One region of the Xanthomonas sp. F14 genome, then DNA from elsewhere that is predicted to be linked to it. Evidence: predicted binding sites of a transcription regulator. Region 1 holds the regulator's gene; the other holds the start of a gene.
What was found. The regulator FliA, encoded in region 1, starts transcription of late flagellar genes. The targets are predictions, from matches to a motif close to TAAAGTTTNNCNNNCNNNGGCCGATAA.
Positions count from the first base shown of each region.

Region 2: a site for FliA is predicted at 2,930-2,956, ahead of GGR73_RS09790 (methyl-accepting chemotaxis protein). Genes of this name have one in related genera too.

Region 1 covers NZ_JACHOM010000001.1:1,092,986-1,099,121, forward strand. Annotated here, with positions in the region: gene GGR73_RS04765 (chemotaxis protein CheA) at 1-327, opposite strand, end outside; gene GGR73_RS04770 (protein phosphatase CheZ) at 330-956, opposite strand; gene cheY (chemotaxis response regulator CheY) at 956-1,348, opposite strand; gene GGR73_RS04780 (RNA polymerase sigma factor FliA) at 1,384-2,151, opposite strand; gene GGR73_RS04785 (MinD/ParA family protein) at 2,148-3,032, opposite strand; gene flhF (flagellar biosynthesis protein FlhF) at 3,019-4,701, opposite strand; gene flhA (flagellar biosynthesis protein FlhA) at 5,466-6,136, opposite strand, start outside.
Region 2 covers NZ_JACHOM010000002.1:294,510-300,645, reverse strand. Annotated here, with positions in the region: gene GGR73_RS09800 (glucose/quinate/shikimate family membrane-bound PQQ-dependent dehydrogenase) at 39-2,477, shown strand; gene GGR73_RS09795 (hypothetical protein) at 2,664-2,852, shown strand; gene GGR73_RS09790 (methyl-accepting chemotaxis protein) at 3,023-4,891, shown strand; gene GGR73_RS09785 (thiol-disulfide oxidoreductase DCC family protein) at 5,484-5,909, opposite strand; gene GGR73_RS09780 (DUF4166 domain-containing protein) at 5,980-6,136, opposite strand, start outside.

The DNA.
Region 1 (6,136 bases):
TTCGCCCGAGCCCATCGCATCCAGCATGGCCTGCAGATAATCCAGCGACTGCTGCGCGGCATCGAAGTGATGCGCCTGCAGCACCGCCTGGCCGGAGCGCGCCATGCCCAGGGTTTCCTCGGCGGCGTGGCAGAGCTCCACCATCGGCTTGATCGCCAGGAAGCCGGCGCCGCCCTTGAGCGTGTGGAAGCCGCGGAACACCGCGTTGAGCTGGTCGGCTTCGTCCGGTGCCTGTTCCAGCGACACCAGCTGTTCGCCGAGGCGATCCAGGATCTCCTGGGCCTCGACAATGAAATCGGCAGCAATATCGTCTGGAACAGCACTCATGGTTACAGCCCCAATCCGGACAGCAGGTCGTCGGCGTCGTCCTGCGACACCGCGTGACGGTCCAGGCCCTTGACTGCAGGACCGGCAAGACCGCCGTCGTCTTTCTTCGGCTCGGGATTCTTCGGCGGCAGGCCGAGTGCACCGAAGCCCTCGTGCACGCGCCGCACGATGCCGGCCACGCGACGGATGATCTGGCCGCTCAGGTCCTGGTAGCTCTGCGCCAGCGACAGCTCGGTCAGGTTATGGCGCATCTTGTCCATCAGCGCGCCCTGGTCCTGGTTCAGGCCACCGTCGCGCAGCTGGTTGGCCAGCTCGCGGCATTCCTCGACCAGGTCCAGCGTGCGATGGCTGGCCTTCTCGGTCATTTCCACCACGTGGTCCAGGCGCGAGCAGGCATCGTCCAGTTCGCCGGCTTCCTCGGGCACGGTGGGCAGCTCGCCCAGCGCCTGCCCGAGTTCGCGCGCGAGCCGGCTCAGGCTCTGCATCATCGGGCGCGTGCGCAGCGCGGCGAGGTGGTCCACCTCGCGCCGCCAGGCGACCTGGTCACCGCTTTCCAGTGCATCGAGCGCGTGCTGCAGGCGCTCGATCAGGGCGGCACGTTCGGCATCGGCTTCCACGGTGGCGTTCATCAGGCGGTCGCCGCCAGACGTTCGAACACCTTGCCCAGCTTCTCTTCCAGCGTCTGTGCGGTGAACGGCTTGATGATGTAGCCGTTCACGCCGCACTGGGCCGCTTCGATGATCTGCTCGCGCTTGGCTTCGGCGGTCACCATCATCACCGGCAGGTGCTTGAGCTTGGCGTCGGCGCGGATGTTGCGCAGCAGGTCGATGCCGGTCATGCCGGGCATGTTCCAGTCGGTGACCACGAAATCGAACGGGCCGGCCCGCAACGCCGCCAATGCGCTGTTGCCGTCTTCGGCCTCTGCGGTATTGGTGAAGCCCAGATCGCCCAACAGATTCTTGACGATACGTCGCATCGTCGAGAAGTCGTCCACGATCAAAATCCGCATGTTCTTGTTCACATCAAGCTCCTAACACTAAAAAATGCGCGAAAAAATCATTCGTCAATTTCGACACCGGCATCGGCCAGTTCGAAGACCTTGAGGCGGCCGCGCAGACGCACCACCGCCTGGCCATGGATCTGGCAGACGCGCGATTCGCTGACACCGAGCACGGCGCCGATTTCTTTCAGGTTCAATTCCTGTTCGTAGTACAGCGACAGCACCAGCTGCTCGCGCTCGGGCAATTGGCCGATGGCCTTGCCCAGCTCGCGGCCGAATTCGCCACGCTCCATCATCTGCTGCGGATTGGGGCCGCCCTTGGCGGTGGTGTCCAGCTCGCCGTGATCCTCGATCCGCGACTCCAGGCTCAGCACCTGGCCGCGGGCGGCATCTTCCATCAGACGCAGGTAGTCGGGCAGCGGCATCTCCATCGCGGCGGCCACTTCGGTGGCGGCGGCGGCGCGGCCGGTGTGCTGTTCGATCTTGCGCACGGCGGCGGCAGCGTCGCGTGCGCGGCGGTGCACCGAGCGCGGCACCCAGTCGCCACGCCGGATTTCGTCGATCATCGAGCCGCGGATGCGGATCGAGGCATAGGTCTCGAACGAGGCGCCCTGTTCGGAGTCGTAACTGCGCGAGGCTTCGATCAGGCCGATCATGCCGGCCTGGATCAGATCGTCCACTTCCACGCTCGCCGGCAGGCGCGCGGCCAGATGGTGGGCAATACGGCGCACCAGGTCGGCGTGCTGGGTGACGATGTCGTTGGCGTTGTTGCGCTGCACGGCGCGGTACTGCGCGCTGGCCGTGGTTGCGGTAGCGGTGCTCATGCGGCCACTCCCCGTTGGATGATGCGTTCGACGAAGAACTCGACATTGCCGCGCGGCACGGTGGGGGCCTGCCAGCGCGAGGTACGGCGAGCGATTTCTGCAATGGCCTGCGCCGACGGACTGGCGGGGTAGGCCTTGATGACCGGCTGCTGGCGCTGCACCGACAGGCGCAACCAGTCGTCCTGCGGCACGTGGCCGAGGTAGTTCAGCGACACGTCGCCGAGGAATTTTTCGCAGACCCGCGACAGCTTGTCGTACAGCAGGCGGCCCTCGTTGGGGTCGCGCACCATGTTGGCGATGATCTGCAGGCGGTCCACGCCGCGTTCGCGCGAGAGCACCTTGATCAGCGCGTAGGCGTCGGTGATCGAGGCCGGCTCGTCGCAGACCACCACCACGGTGTCCTGGGCGGCCTGGCAGAAGGTCAGCACGCTGTCGGTGATGCCGGCGGCGGTGTCGATGACCATCACGTCCAGGTCGCGCTCCAGCTCGGAGAACACGTTGACCAGGCCAATGTGCTGGGCCGGGGCCAGTTCGGCCATGTGGCGGCGACCGGAGGCGGCCGGGACCACCAGCACGCCGCCGGGGCCTTCGATGATCACTTCATCCAGCGTGCAGCGGCCGGCGATCAGGTCGGCCAGGGTGTACTTGGGCGACAGGCCCAGCACCACGTCCAGGTTGGCCAGGCCCAGGTCGGCGTCCAGCAGCAGCGTGCGCTTGCCCATGTCGGCCAGCGCCACGGCCAGGTTGGCGGAGATGTTGGTTTTACCCACGCCGCCCTTGCCACCGGTCACGGCAATGGTGCGCACCGGGCCCAGGGGCTCGGGACGGGTCGCCGACAGGGGGAAGGCGTTGGTCAGCTTGGCGTATTCACGCGACTGCATGGTTGTGCTCCGGAGTACAGGGCTTATCGGCAGCGCGCCGCAAATCTTCAAGGCGAAGAACGAGACTGGCGGCATTGGCGCGGTGCAGGTCGTCGGGGACCCGCTGTCCGTCAGTCACCCAGGTGATGGGCATTTGGTGATCGACGACGACCGACAGCGCACTACCGAAGCGGCCGGTCTCGTCAAGTTTGGTCAGCACCACGCCCTGGGGCTTGGCGTGGGCAAAGCGGCGCACGACCTCGTCGAGGTCGGAAAAGTGCGCGTTGGCAGGCAGCACCAGCAGCGAGGTGACCTGGTGCGCGGCGCGCAGCCAGTTCAGCTGGGCGGCCAGGGCGCGGTCGCGCTGGCCCATGCCGGCGGTGTCGATCAGCACCAGCTTGTAGTCGCGCAGGCGTTCGAGCAGTTCCAGCAGGCTCTCGGCGCTGTCGGCCTCGTGCACGGCGATGCCGAGCTGACGGCCGTAGCTGTGCAGCTGCTCGCGGCCGCCGACGCGCTGGGTGTCGGTGGTGACCAGGGCCACGTCGCGCGGGGCGTGCTGGGCGGCGAAGCGCTGGGCAAGCTTGGCGATGGTGGTGGTCTTGCCGGCGCCGGTCGGGCCGACCAGGGCGATCACGCCGCCGCGTTCCAGCGGGTCGACCGGGGCCACCGGCAGGCGCTTGGACAGCAGGCCCAGCATCAGCCCGCGGCCGCGGTGCAATTCGGTATCGGCCGGGATCTGCAGTGCCACGTCGCGGATCAGGCCGGCGTCGAAGCCGTAGTCGTCCATCAGTTCCAGGGCCTGCGCGCGCACCGGCGAGCCACGCAGGCGCTCGTCGGTCAGGCGGTTCATTTCGCGCTCGATCATCTGCCGCATCAGCGCCAGCTCGCCACGCAACTGCTTGAGTTCTTCATCGTTCTGCGGCGCCGGGGCGGCGGCGACCGGCACCGCGGCCAGCGCCGGCGGGGCGACCACCAGCGGCGGCAACGCGGCCGGCGGCAGGATCTGCGGCAGCGCGTCCAGGTCGAAGTCGGCGTCGTCGTCCAGCGCGTCCTCGTCCTGGTCGTAGCCGGCCTGCGCAGGCGCAGCGGCGGCGGCCATGATCGGGGTCGCCGCCTGCACCGGGGCGGCCTGCACGGCGGCGCGCTGCACCGGCGCGGTGGTCAGGAAATCGGCGAACAGCTGTTCCGGCACGGCCGACAGCGCGTGTTCCTGGCGCGGTGCGGCGGTCACCGCGACGGCGTGCGCCAGGGCCTGGGCGGCGGGCGAGGGGACGGCGGCGCTACGCACCGGTGCGGGCACCTGCGGCTGGCGCGGCACGTTGACCGGCTGGCGCAGCGCCATCGCGGCGATCATGTCTTCGGCGGCACTGGCAACGCGCTGGCGCTGGCTCGTGCCGGCATCGGCGGCCGGCTTCAGCGGTGCGTGGACCGGTGCGGCGGCTGCTTGCGGGGCCGGTGCCTGCGGGGCAGCTGCCGACGGGATCGGCGCGGCGGCAACGGCCGGCGTCTCGGAGCGCGCGGTTTCCAGAGCGCGCTGCACGAGTTCTTCGTCGTAGTTGCTGGCAGCGACGATCTCGATGCCTTCGGCGGTGCGGCGATTGGACAGGATCACTGCGTCCGGGCCGTGTTCTTCACGCACCATGCGGAATGCGGTGCGCATGTCCGGGGCAACGAAGCGTTTGATTTTCATGCGAAGTGCCTCCAGGAACGGGACCCGCCGGACGCCGGACGGGTGCGCGATGAATGTGGGTGTGTTGCCAGCGTCATGAGTTGCCTGTCCCGTTCGGTTGTTCCAAGTGCTGCTCTCGCCCCGCAGCGGTGGCGCTGGCCGCGGTCTCGGCAGAGCTAATGCACGCGGCGTGCCAAAACGGGGTGCCGGGGTTCCGGCGCGGGGGCGCTGGTGTATCGGGACGGGGGCGGGGCTGTGCGTGCGGCCGGGTCCGAGCGCTTTAAGTCAATGGCGTGATTGACTTTTTTCCAGGGCGGCGATGCGCTGGCGTCGTCGTGCGGGCGGATGCGCTGGCGGGTCGGAGGTCCAGTCTGAGGCGCTTGGGACGTCTGGAAACGGCCAGCGCCGTGCAATCGATTGGAGATCCGGACCAGTGGCGGCTTTCCGGCGCCGGGTGCTGGTCGGCGTGGTGGGTAGGTTCGTAGGAGCGCACCCGGGCGCGACGGGCCGTGCCGGTAACGCCTGTCGCGCCCAGGTGCGCTCCTACCGTGGTGTCGGCGTCTGCGGTGTGTTGTCGGATTGCCTGGCCTGTCGTAGGAGCGCACCTGGGCGCGACGGGCCGTGCCGGTAACGCCTGTCGCGCCCGGGTGCGCTCCTACCGTGGTGTCGGCGTCTGCGGTGTGTTGTCGGCTTGCCTGGCCTGTCGTAGGAGCGCACCTGGGCGCGACGGGCCGTGCCGGTAACGCCTGTCGCGCCCAGGTGCGCTCCTACGTCGGCGGGCGGTCTCAGCTGATCGTGCCGACCAGCTTCAGGCGCTTGTCTTCGGGCACTTCGCTGTAGGCCAGCACCGACAGGGACGGGACGCTGTGGCGGACCAGGCGGGCCAGGGCGGCGCGGACCTGGCCGGGCACCAGCACGACCGCCGGTTCGTTGCGGGCTTCCTGCTTGCCGACGCAGTCGGCCAGGCTCTGGTGCAGGCGCTCGGCCAGGCCGGGCTCCAGCGCCACGCCGTTGCCGTGGGTGGATTCCTGCAGCACGCGCTCCAGCTGCGGGGCCAGCGTGTAGACCGGCAGCTCGGCCGACATGCCGGCGATTTCCTGCACGATGAAGCGGCCCAGCGAGGTGCGTACCGCGGCGGTGAGGGTGGTCGGGTCCTGGCTGTGCGGGGCGTGTTCAACCAGCGCTTCGACGATCTTGCGCAGCTGGCGCACCGGGATGCGCTCGATCAGCAGGTTCTGCAGCACGCGCACCACCACCGACAGCGGCAGCGCCTTCGGGGTGAGGTCTTCGACCATCTTCGGCGCGGTCTTGGCCAGGGTCGCCAGCAGCTGCTGCACTTCCTCGTGGCCGAGCAGTTCCGGGGCGTGTTCGCGGATCAGGTGCGACAGATGGGTGGCGACCACGGTGGCCGGGTCGACCACGGTGTAGCCCATTGATTCGGCATAGGCGCGTTGGT
Region 2 (6,136 bases), on a different contig from region 1:
TGACTGATCAATCCTCAAAACGTGGACTAGGCACCTGGTTGCTGGTGGTCTATGCCGTGGTGATCGCCGTGCTCGGTGCGGTGCTTGCCTACGAGGGCGGCCGCCTGGTCGCCGTCGGTGGCTCCTGGTATTACCTGCTGGCAGGCATCGGCCTGTTCCTGGCCGGCGTGTTGCTGGCGCTGGGCAAGCGTGCCGGCCTGTGGCTGTTCGGCGCCACGCTGGCGGCCACCATCGCCTGGGCGCTGTGGGAAGTGGGCCTGGATGGCTGGGGCCTGGTCCCGCGTCTGGCCTGGATGTCGGTGCTGGGTCTGGTGCTGCTGCCGTTCTGGGGCGTGGCCCGCCGCCGTATGCAGCCGCTGTCGGGACTGGGCTATGTGCTGGTGACCGGCGTGCTGCCGATTCTGGGCGCGACGCTGATCCTGTGGCCGCTGCTGGTGCCGCGCAATGTCGAACTGGCCGATGCCTCCAAGCTGCCGGCCGAGAACGCGACGCCGTTCAGCCGCGCCAACGTGCCCAGCCCGGACGGCAACGTCGCGGCCAATCACGATGCCAGCAACTGGACCTCGTACGCCGGCTCCAACCTGTCCAACCACTACACCCCCGGTGCGCAGATCACCCCGGAAAACGCCAAGAACCTGAAGGTGGCCTGGGAATTCCATACCGGCGATCTGAAGCCGGCCGGCTCCAAGCTGGGCTACGCCTTCCAGAACACCCCGCTCAAGGTCGGCGAACTGCTCTACATCTGCACCCCGACCCAGAAGGTGATCGCGGTGGAAGCGGCCAACGGCAAGGAGCGCTGGCGCTTCGACCCGCAGACCAATCCGAAGGCGATGGCCGGCGTTGCCGCCACCACCTGCCGCGGCGTGTCGTACTACCAGGCGCCGCAAGGCACCGCCGAGTGCCCGACGCGGATCTTCTGGCCGATGGTCGATGGCCGCCTCGGCGCGCTGGACGCGCAGACCGGCAAGCTGTGCACCAGCTTCGGCAACAACGGCTTTGTCGATCTCAATGCCGGCACCGGCAACACCAAGCCGGGCTTTGTCGGCCCGACCTCGCCACCGGTAGTGATGCGCGGCGTGGTAATCCAGCCCACCGGCCAGGTGCGCGACGGCCAGGAAGGCGATGCGCCGTCGGGCGTGGTGCGCGGCTTCGATGCGCTCACCGGCCAGCTGCGTTGGGCCTGGGACCTGGGCAACCCGGCGATCACCGCCGAGCCGCCGGCCGGGCAGACCTATACCCGTTCCACCCCGAACGTGTGGTCGCTGATGGCCGCCGACGACGAGCTGGGCCTGGTCTATCTGCCGACCGGTAATGCCTCGGGCGATTTCTTCGGCAAGGGCCGTACCCCGCAGGATGAGGAATACACCGCCTCGCTGGTTGCCGTGGATGCGGCCACCGGCAAGGAGCGTTGGCACTTCCGCACCGTCAACCACGACCTGTGGGATTACGACATCGGCCCGCAGCCGAACCTGGTCGACTGGCCGGTCGCCGGCGGCGCTACCCGTCCTGCGGTGATCCAGGCCACCAAGTCCGGCCAGGTGTTCGTGCTGGACCGCGCCACCGGTGCGCCGCTCATGCCGGTCAAGCAGATCGCCGTGCCGCAGGGCACCGATCACGGCGACTGGACCGCGGCCACGCAGCCGATCTCGCCGGGCATGCCCAATACCGTGGGCGCACCGAGCCGCGAGTATGAAACCATCGTCGAATCCGACGCCTGGGGCATGACCCCGTTCGACCAGCTGGCCTGCCGCATCCAGTTCAAGCAGCTGCGCTACGAAGGCATGTTCACCCCGCCGACCCTGCAGGGCTCGCTGGCCTTTACCGGCAATCACGGCGGCATCAACTGGGGCGGCGTCTCGGTCGATCTGCAGCGCGGCATCATGGTGATGAACAGCAATCGCCTGCCCTACACCCTGCAGGTCTACACCCGCGAAAAGATGAATGAGCTGGGCGTGGTGTCGGTGTTCGACGGCAAGAGCAAGACGCCCGGCTACATGGCGCAGAAGGGCCTGGCCTACGGCGCCCGCAAGGAGCCGTGGATGTCGCCGCTCAACACGCCGTGCGTGGCACCGCCGTGGGGCTACATCTCCGGCGTGGACCTGCGCACCCAGCAGGTGATCTGGCGGCGTCCGCTGGGCACCGGTTACGACCAGGGCCCGATGGGTATCCCGTCCAAGACCAAGTTCGAGATCGGCACGCCCAACAACAGCGGCTCGCTGGCCACCGCCGGCGGCGTGACCTTCATCGGCGCGACCCTGGACGACTTCATGCGCGGCTTCGACACCCGCACCGGCAAGCAGGTCTGGGAGACCCGCGTGCCGGCCGGCCCGCAGGCCGCTCCGCTGAGCTACACCATCGACGGCAAGCAGTACATCGTGGCCGCCGTGGGTGGACACGACCGCATGGAAACCAAGTCGGGCGACAGCGTGATCGCCTGGGCGCTGCCCGACGACGCGGGCGCCAAGCCGGCGAAGTAAGCCGGTGTAGCGTCAGCTAGTTAGGTATCGATAGACCGGTCATCGTGAGATGGCCGGTTTTTTTTTGGGGAATCGGGAATCGGGATTCGGGAATGGGAAAAGCGCTTTTCTGTCGTCTTTCAGGGCTGGGCTGGATTGATGGCGCGCCCGATTCCCCAATCCCCACTCCCGATTCCCCGCGCTTCGATGCGTGTTCGTCGCGTTGCACCGATGGCGCCGCTGGCCAGTCTTGGTGGCGTGCATGCGATCGGACTGCGTGGCGTCGAGGTCTACGAAGTGTTTACGAAGCCCGCCAATATTTCACGTGAAATTTACAATTGCAAGACCGGTATCCGGCTGCAAATCACGGTTTCGCAGCACATCGGGACGTACTGAAACCGCTTCCAAATCAACTACATCGGTGTTTTCGGGGGTCTGGTCGGCAGATTCCGACGAACGGTGATTTCACGCCGTCATGATTCGGGCTCGGCCGCCGATACCCCATAGCAGCCCATGCAGCGCAGGACGCCGCTCCCCACTCCGAATCACTCAGTTGGACTCAGCCTATGTCGCCCTCACCCGATGCCACCGCCGTCTCCCGCCCGCCTTCCGGCCGGAACCTTGCGCGTGCCAGCACGGCCGCATGGCTGCCTGCCGCTGCACAGATCGGGCTGCTGGGCTTGCTGACGCTCTACGCCGCCACGCTGCTGCCCGGCGGTGTCTGGACCGGCTTGGGCCGCTTGCTGCCGGCGCTGCTGGTACTGGGCGCGGCAAGTGCCGGGCTGTGGTGGTGGGCACGCCGTCGCGGTGTGGCGCAACTGCAACAGGCGATCGGCACGGTGACCGCCATCGGTGAAGGGCGCTTTCAGCGCCTGGATCTGCGCACCGCCTCCGGCGAACTCGCGCCGTTGCTGCACGCCCTGCAGGCGACCCAGGACAAGCTGGCCATCCGTCTCGATGTGATGGAACAGGGGCTGCGCCACGGCCAGTTCGTGATCAAGGCGCTGGACGATCTGGACACCATGATCCGCATCGCCGACGACGACGGCCAGGTGCTGTTCGCCAACCGCAAACTGCTGGCGATGCTCAAGCTGATCGAGCCGGATGTGCAGAGCTTCCGCCCCAGCTTCCATGCCGAAGGCTTCGTCGGCGGCAGCATCGGCGACATCTATCCCGACAGCCAGGCCGCGATCGACCGCATGCGTGCGCTGACCGCCTCCAAGGCGGTGCGCGCACCGTTCTTCGGCCGCCAGATCGACTTCGTCTACAGCCCGATCATTGCCGCCGACGGCACCAAGCTGGGCACCATCGCGCAGTGGATGGACGTCACCGCGCAGGTCAACGCCGAGCAGGCGCTGATCCAGATCATCGATGCCGCCGCGGCCGGCGATTTCAGCCGGCGCATGCAGATCGACGGCATGGACGGCGTGCTGCTGTCGCTGGCGCAGGGCATCAACCGCATCTACGACTCGGTGGAAACCCACCTGGCCGCCTTGGCGCGGGTGATCGGTGCACTGGCCGAAGGCGACCTCACCCAACGCGTGGAGGGTGATGCGCACGGCATCTTCGCGCGCCTGCGCGACGACACCAACCAGACCGTGACCCGGCTGACCGAGATCATCGGCGACATCCAGATCGCATCGGACACGATCCGCCGCGCGGCGGTGGAAATCGCCGCCGGTAACGCCGACCTGTCCGAGCGCACCGAGCAACAGGCCGCCAATCTCGAAGAAACCGCCAGCTCCATGGAGGAGCTCACCTCCACCGTGAAGCAGAACGCCGACAGCGCGCTGCAGGCCAACCGGCTGGTAGTGGGCACCGGCGAAGTCGCGCACAACGGCGGCCAGGTGATGGACGATGTGGTGTCCACCATGGGGCAGATCAGCACCGCCTCGCGCAAGATCGGCGAGATCATCGGCGTCATCGACGGCATCGCCTTCCAGACCAATATCCTGGCGCTCAACGCTGCGGTGGAAGCCGCACGCGCCGGCGAACAGGGCCGCGGCTTTGCGGTGGTCGCCTCGGAAGTGCGCGCGCTGGCGCGGCGCTCGGCCGATGCGGCCAAGGAGATCAAGACGCTGATCGCCGACTCCACCGACAAGGTCGAACTGGGCTCGGGCCTGGTGCACCGCGCCGGCGCGACCATGCGCGAGATCGTCGGCTCGGTCAAACACGTCACCGACATCATGAGCGAGATCACCGCCGCCAGCGCCGAGCAATCCAGCGGCATCGAACAGGTCAACCGCACCGTCGCGCAACTGGACGAAGTCACCCAACGCAACGCCGCGCTGGTGGAAGAAGCCACCGCCGCCGCGCGCAGCCTGGAAGAACAGGCCGTGGAACTGGCCGATGCGGTGTCGATCTTCCGCCTGCAGCCTGCGCACAGCGGCAACCCGAGAGCAGCGCCCGCAAGCTTCAAAAACGCAGCCGCGTAAGCCGCCGTCACGGATCACCGTAGGAGCGCACCCGGGCGCGACGAAGCTTTATCGGTAACGCCCCATCGCGCCCAGGTGCGCTCCTACACCGAGCAGGCGTGCCTGTCCGCCACCTCAGATCCAGCACACGCGGCCGAACAGTACTCCGTATCGACAAGCCATCAGAGAAATCAGCGCGCAGTCGTAGGAGCGCACCTGGGCGCGACGAAGCTTTCCCGGTAACGCCCATCGCGCCCAGGTGCGCTCCTACACAAAGCAGGCGTGCCTGTCCGCCACCACAGATCCAGCGCACGCGGCCGAACAGCACTCCGTATCGACAAGCCATCATAGAAATCAGCGCGCAGTCGTAGGAGCGCACCTGGGCGCGACGAAGCTTTCCCGGTAACGCCCTATCGCGCCCAGGTGCGCTCCTACACCGAGCAGGCGTGCCTGTCCGCCACCACAGATCCAGCGCACGCGGCCGAACAGCACTCCGTATCGACAAGCCATCATAGAAATCAACGCGCAGTCGTAGGAGCGCACCTGGGCGCGACGAAGCTTTATCGGTAACGCCCCATCGCGCCCAGGTGCGCTCCTACGTCTAGCTGGGGCGCTAGTCGAGAAACCGCTCGCGCTGCTCCGGTGTCGGCAGCATGCAATGCTCGGTGCGACCGAACCAGCGGTAGCGATGGCGTGCGATCAGGCGATAGCCGATGTCGCGCACGCGACGCGGCACCACGCGCAACACCGTGGCCAGCCGCCAGAAGCCGCCCAACCCGGCCAGCACCCGCACGATCGCGTCGCTGTCGGTCCACGCACCGCGGTCATCCACCAGCAGAAACGACAACGGGTCGTCCGGATCCAGCCCATGCTGCTGCAACAGCGCACGTCCGGCCTGGCCCTGCATTGCGGCAAAGCGATAACGCCCGCGTCGATCATGACGCAGCAGGAACCTGACCCAGCCATTGCACAGCAGGCACACGCCATCGAACACGATGGTCGCGGGCACAGCACCTGGCTGACGGCCGGGCGGCTCCACGCGCGACGGCTTCGAGTGAGCAGGCTCCAACCGAGACGACTCCAGCTGAGACACGTCAGCGAGCGGTGGATCAACGTGGTTCAAGCCAGCCCTCGTAGCGAATGAACGGGCCGACCAGCGGCAAGTGCACGTCGACCAGAAATCCGTAACGCCCGGCGTCGGCATGCTCGCGGCAACGCACCTGCTCGAACCAGCGCGCAGGCAACCGGATCCAGCCCAATGCCCAC